2 regions of the Parabacteroides sp. AF18-52 genome follow, and region 1 is predicted to be linked to the other one. Evidence: riboswitches for the same ligand, from Rfam matches in the RefSeq annotation. Region 1 holds a riboswitch; the other holds the start of a gene.
What was found. A riboswitch is a leader RNA that binds a small molecule or an ion and turns the genes downstream of it on or off. The one in region 1 is predicted to bind cobalamin.

Region 1 (3,511 bases):
TATGGGGTAAAAATAGAAAAGAAAGGGAATGATTTGATTTACACTCGTCAACTGGTCGATCAGCGGACCTGGAATGACAGAATGTATTTATATCCTATTTCGAATGCTGAATTATTTAAAAATACACTATTGAATCAAAATCCGGATTGGTAAAATGATAAGTTTAGGGATGTATTAAAGTCCTGTTATCAGGGTTCCTTAACATGGACTTTTTACATCCCCTTTTGAATATTGGTTAACAAATAAATTAATTAGAGATGAAAATATGCACTTTGCTTTTGGCTTTATTGCTATGTGCCTGTAGTCCTGTTTCGCGGACATTTTATATGGATAGTCTGACGGGTGATGATAGCAACACAGGAAATTCACCTTCAACCGCCTGGAAGAGTTTGAAAAAACTGAATGAACAGATGTTCGAACCAGGTGACCGTATCTTGTTCAAATCGGGTACGGAATACATAGGACAGTTTGAACCGAAAGGTAGTGGTAGTAAAGAAATGCCTGTCATTGTCAGTAGTTATGAAGAAGGCAAAAAGCCCGTTTTACATGGTAACGGGCTCAAGCAACATACCGTGTTGCTTGAAGGTATTGAATATTGGGAGGTTAATAATCTGGAGATAACAAACAAAGGAGAAAAACCGGATCCGGGCAGGAACGGAGTGATTATTTACGCCTGGGATAAAGGAGATGTTCACCATATCCATTTAAAGAACCTGACTGTTCATGATGTGAACGGTAGTTGTATTAAGAATGAAGGAGCAGGAAACGGTATTTACTGGCATAATGGTGGAGAAGAAGTACCGACCCGTTTTGTCGATTTACTGATTGAGAACTGCCATATCTATCGTTGTCATCGAAATGGCATTACCGGAAATGGAAATTCAGGTCGTGATAAATGGTTCCCGAGTTTGAATGTCGTTATCCGGGGGAATCTGATCGAACAAGTTCCGGGGGATGGGATTGTCCCGATCGCTTGTGACGGTGCATTGGTCGAACATAATGTGGTGAGGGACAGTCCTGATCTGTTAAGGATTGAAGATGCCGCAGCCGGGATATGGCCGTGGAGTTGTGATAATACAATTATCCAGTTCAACGAAGTAAGTGGTCAGTTTGCGAAGTGGGATGCACAAGGATTCGATTCGGATTATAATTGTCGTAATACGCTTATCCAGTACAATTTCAGCCATGATAATGCCGGAGGTTTTGTGATGGTTTGTAATGAAGGTAACTCTTTGGGAGAGCCGTATAATATAGGTACAGAAAATACGATTATCCGCCACAATGTAAGTATTAATGACGGTTTGCGTCCGTATCCGACTCGTCCGGGTTGGTTCTCTCCGGTAATCCATATTTCCGGACCGGCTAAACAGACGGCTATTGAGGATAACGTAATCGTTATCATGAAAAAGCCTTCTCCCGATATAGATCGTTCAGTGCTCGTGATGGATAACTGGGGTGGTCCCTGGGCGGAGAATACGGTTTTCAAGCGGAATATCTTCTATGTCATGAACGATGAACTGCAATATAAGTTTGTGACAGGTAATAGCATTAATACCAAATTTGAAGGTAACACTTATTATGGCAATTTTATCGACAGGCCTGAAGATTCTTCCGCTGTTGAAAAAGAATTAGATTTACTATCCAGCTTTCCATTCCATAAGGAGTTTCCCGAATATTTGCGGGAGAAAGTGTTGGATCGATTGAAACAAAGCACCGATCAGGCTAAAATAGAATAGTCTCTAACGAAAATAGGCATTCGTTGTGATAATCCGAAAAAACTCTCTATATTTGCGGCATGCATTGTTCCTGGCCTGTATTCGCAGGAAAGGATTAAAAGGGAATCGGGTGAAAATCCCGGACAGTCCCGCTGCTGTAAGCTTCATAACGGATAAGGCAACACTCGTGCCACTGACGAAGGAGTTGACAGATAACAGTGGACAGTGGACAGTTTAACTGTCAATTGTCAACTATCAACTGTCAACTGACAAAAGTTGGGAAGGCGCCCGATCCGGAAGTAAGTCAGAAGACCTGCAAGGCATATTATTTCGACGGCTTCGAGGAAAGGCCGGAAGAGAACAAAAGGCAATTCTGCCTCTATATTCTTACTCCCGTTCATCCTGTCGTTGTCTTGGTGTATTTGTTTTTAATTATTTTGCCATAATAATTAGGAAAAGAGGCATGGATCGGTTTGCGGGATGAGCTCCGTGCCCGGTGCATGCTTTTCTTTTTAATGAATGAACAGTAAGGCTGGAATACTTGTTTATTATTGGAAAAGTATGTTTATTTGCAAACAGTAATTAATTAACAACAGGCAATATGAAAAAGGTTACAGGTTTAGTTTTGATTATTTTGATGGTATTCATAGCCGTACCGGCCAAGTCCCAGCTGAAGTTTGGGGTGAAAGGCGGTTTAAACATATCGTCCGTTCATCTGAATTCCGATATACTGAAAGCGGATAACGTGACAGGTTTCCAGATCGGTCCGATGATCGAAACAACGATTCCTCTGGTCGGAATAGGGTTGGATGCCGCGATCCTTTATTCACAGAAAGGAGTAGATATGAAAGCGGAAGGATCGGCATCTTCAACAAGTATGAAAACAGATTATCTCGATATACCGGTAAATCTGAAATGGAAATTCGGTATTCCTCTTGTCAAAGCCTATCTTTCTGCCGGTCCGTATGTCGGTTTCCGTGTGGGAGGGGATAAAATATGGGATGTTTTAGGAGATCAGATAAAAGCGAAAAACTTTAGTGCAGGCCTTAACTTCGGTGTAGGTGCGGAACTGATCAGTCATTTGCAGATCGGTGTAAATTACGGTTTGGGACTAACCGATAACTATAGTTCTGAGAAATTCGACCTGAATGCCAAGAACCGCGGATGGTCTATTACTGCTGCCATTTTGTTTTGATAACAGACATAAGATATGAAGGGTCGGGCTTTAACAGTCCGGCCTTTTTTGTTACTTTTGGCATCGTAAATGAAATATGCAGATGTCATACTACCCCTGCCGCTGGAAAATAGCTATACTTATAGCATTCCTGCGGACCTGGAGGCTGCCGTAACTCCCGGTTGCCGGGTCATTGTTCATTTCGGTAAGAAACGTTATTACACAGCGATTGTCATGGATGTGCATGAACGTAGGCCGAATACGGATTTTGAAACAAAAGAGATCTATGCCTTGCTGGATGCAAGTCCCGTGTTGCGCAGGCCGCAACTTCGTTTCTGGAAATGGATAGCCTCTTATTATTTGTGTAAACTGGGAGATGTTTATAAAGCAGCCTTACCTTCCGGGTTAAAACTGGAAAGTGAAACGGCTGTGACTTATAATGTTGATTTTGAGGCAGACGGTCCTTTGCGCCCCAATGAACAAGCAGTACTGGATGCCTTCAAAGGTGTACTCAAATTAACTGTATCGGAACTGGAGAAAAGAACCGGATTGCGTAATGTTGTACCGGTTGTGGCTTCTTTGATGGCTCGTGGAGCTGTTGAAGTCAGCGAAGAAATGAAAC
Region 2 (3,511 bases), on a different contig from region 1:
TGCCACCGCGTGAATGAATGGTGTTCATATTGTGAATGAAAGCTTCCATCGACTGATGGACACGGCTGACAGTTTTATTAATAGCATGCTGTATGATCCGTTTGTCACCGCTCAGGCCATCCAGCGGACGCGTTACATAGTCGTCCAGTTCTTTATTATACAGATGTGAGTAATCCACGCCGTTCAGGTCTTCCAGGTTCTTGATCTCTTCAATAAAGCTGTTACGTACGTAAGGAGCCAGATAGAAGTCGAAAGCGGGGATAGCCTGTCCGCCGTGCATTTCGTTCTGAGCTGTTTCCAGGGAGATGCAGCCCAGGATGCTGGCTGTCTCGATGCGTTTTGCCGGGCGTGATTCGCCATGTCCGGCAGAGAATCCATATTTAAGGATGCGGTCCAGTGGATGCTGAACGCATGTCAGGCTCTTGGTCGGGTAATAATCTTTATCATGAATGTGCAGGTAGTTGTTTGCAACGGCCTCTTTTACCTCTTCACTCAACAGGTAATCGTCGACGAACGGTTTGGTGGTTTCACTGGAGAATTTCATCATCATGCCTGCAGGAGTATCTGCATTCATATTGGCATTTTCGCGCGTGATATCGTTCGATTTAATGTTGATAATCTCCAGGAACATATCGCGTGTTTTAGCTTTACGGGCCACACTGCGCTGGTTACGGTAAGCGATATATTTCTGTGCAACGTCCTTACGGCTACTGTTCATTAGTTCCAGTTCGACTGCATCCTGTATCGCTTCGACTGTCATTTGCGGTTCTCCTTTGAATGAAATATGATCCGTAATCTGGCGGATCAGCTGCAAATCCTCCCCATTTTCTGTATGCAGCATGGCTTTTCGTATCGCTGTTACTATCTTCTCCTCATTAAATCCGACGATACGTCCATCCCGTTTGATAACTGTTTGTATCATGATAAAATTGATAATATATTTATGTTGTTTTTACTCCAACAAAGGTATGCTTAAACTGTATATGGTGTTCTTTTTGGAAAACTTTTAACGAGTTAAATTATGTCAATCTTCTGATTATTAGATATGAAATAGAGAAAAGTGGAAAACTTTTATATTTTTTATGTCGAAAATGTTTTCCAAAAAGGATAGTCAAGTGTGAGCTCTCTTCTAACCATTGCATTATCAGCCTCTTATGTGTCCTAATAAAAAATATGCACAATCTGGAGTAAAATGTGTAATATTTTCTCTACATTTGCCGCCGAATCGGTTCTGTATTATCTGGTCGGGTGATACAGATTAAAAGGGAATCGGGTGTAAATCCCGGACAGTCCCGCTGCTGTGAAGCTCCGTTCAACATTCTGAAAACAACTAATGCCACTGACGATTCAGTTGACTGTGGAAAGTTGACAGTAGACAGTTTTTCTGTCCGTATTTATCTGTCAACTGTCACATGTCAACTATCAACTTTCCGTCGGGAAGGCTTCAGAATGGGAGTCAGTCAGAAGACCTGCCATTCATTAAAGGCTCATGTCCTCGTGGGTTAGGATACGGGTTCGAAAAGATTGTTTATTTCAAAAATTATCAGATTATGGAGAAAGATTGTCCGCGTTGTGGGGTCTCCTTTGTATGCCGGGTAGACGATATCTCTGCCTGTCATTGTGCACCTGTGAAATTGGATGAGCTCCAGCTTGCTTATGTAAAGATGCATTATCCGGGATGCTTATGCAATTCCTGTTTGAATGAGATAAAGAAATATTTCTATGCCTGCGAGGTGAATCCCCGCTATAAACATTTAAAGCATTGATATGATACGGAAAATATTGATCGCAAATCGTGGTGAGATCGCGGTGCGTGTGATGCGCTCCTGCCGGGAGATGGGAATACAGTCTGTGGCTGTATTTTCGGAAGCCGACCGGGCCGCCCGGCACGTGCTTTATGCCGATGAAGCTTGCCTGATAGGCCCTGCGGCCTCCAAAGAGAGTTATCTGGATATTGAAAAAATTATTCAGGCAGCCAAACTTCATAAGGCAGATGCTGTTCACCCCGGTTATGGCTTTCTTTCGGAGAATGCCGCTTTTGCCCGGAGATGTAAGGAAGAAGGGATTATTTTTATCGGTCCGGCTCCTGAAACGATGGAAGCGATGGGAGATAAGATCTCTGCCCGCAAACGTATGATCGAAGCCGGCGTACCGGTAGTTCCCGGAACACAGCAGCCGTTGCAGAGTGCGGAAGAGGCAGTTCGGGTTTGTAAGGAGATCGGTTTTCCTGTGATGCTGAAAGCATCGATGGGCGGCGGTGGAAAAGGGATGCGGCTTATTTATAAAGAGGAAGAGGTGGTGGAAGCCTATAATTCCGCCCGTTCGGAATCTCTTTCTTCTTTTGGAGACGATACTGTTTATCTGGAGAAGTTTGTGGAAGAGCCTCATCATATCGAATTTCAGATTCTGGGCGATAATCACGGGAACGTGATCCATCTCTGCGAACGTGAATGTTCGGTACAACGGCGTAACCAGAAGATCGTAGAAGAAAGCCCGTCACCGTTTATTACGGCTGAATTGCGGAAAGATATGGGAGAGAAAGCTGTTGCTGCGGCAAAGGCCGTTAATTATTCCGGTGCAGGTACCATCGAGTTTCTGGTGGACAAACATCGGAATTTTTATTTCCTGGAAATGAATACCCGCCTGCAGGTGGAGCATCCTATCACGGAAGAAGTATTGGGTGTCGACCTGGTAAAAGAACAGATCCGGGTGGCTAACGATGAGCCGCTCCATATCCGTCAGGAAGAGATAGCCCAGCGTGGCCATGCTATCGAATGCCGTATCTGTGCGGAAGATACCGAAGCCGGATTTATGCCGTCTCCCGGTGTGATCAGGCAACTGACGGAACCGAACGGCATCGGTGTCCGTGTGGACAGTTATGTGTACGAAGGATATGAGATACCGGTTTATTACGACCCGATGATCGGCAAACTGATCGTATGGGCGACTAACCGCCAGTATGCAATCGAACGTATGCGGCGTGTACTGCACGAATACAAGATCACCGGATTGAAAACCAATATCAGCTATCTACGCCGGATCATGGATACGACTGATTTTGTACAGGGGAAATATGATACTTCTTTTATTGCGAAAAATGCGGAACAATTACAGCATCCGGTAAGTGAGAGTGGTACGGAAACCGAGAATGTGGCTATGATCGCTGCCTATATCGATTATCTGATCAACCTGGAGGAAAACAAGTCGGGGTTGGCGTCGGATAACCGTCCTATCAGCCGCTGGCGTGAGTTCGGTCTTCAGAAAGGCGTCTTGCGCATTTAATAATTGGCTCATTAGCATATTAGAAAATTATTCATTATGGAAATACATATAGGAAAAAGAGTGGCGGATGTATCGCTGGTCAGCAAGGAAGGGAATAAGGTGCAGTTGACGATAGACGGTGTCCCTTATGAAGTCGATATTATGATGGCCGAGAACGGTGCCTGCTCTATTTTGCACAACGGTAATTCGTATAATGCCGAACTGATCCGGGGAGAAGGGGGCAAAAGTT

Region 2: it holds a riboswitch for cobalamin, as region 1 does, so the genes downstream of both, DWX23_RS06095 (cysteine-rich CWC family protein) here and DWX23_RS14305 (porin family protein) in region 1, are expected to answer to the same signal.

What each region holds. Positions count from the first base shown of each region.
Region 1 covers NZ_QUGR01000008.1:53,367-56,877, forward strand. The annotation lists gene DWX23_RS14295 (RagB/SusD family nutrient uptake outer membrane protein) at 1-153, shown strand, start outside; gene DWX23_RS14300 (right-handed parallel beta-helix repeat-containing protein) at 258-1,736, shown strand; cobalamin riboswitch at 1,784-2,051, shown strand; gene DWX23_RS14305 (porin family protein) at 2,317-2,910, shown strand; gene priA (primosomal protein N') at 2,980-3,511, shown strand, end outside.
Region 2 covers NZ_QUGR01000002.1:635,832-639,342, reverse strand. The annotation lists gene DWX23_RS06100 (anaerobic ribonucleoside triphosphate reductase) at 1-922, opposite strand, end outside; cobalamin riboswitch at 1,210-1,492, shown strand; gene DWX23_RS06095 (cysteine-rich CWC family protein) at 1,551-1,766, shown strand; gene accC (acetyl-CoA carboxylase biotin carboxylase subunit) at 1,768-3,282, shown strand; gene DWX23_RS06085 (biotin/lipoyl-containing protein) at 3,319-3,511, shown strand, end outside.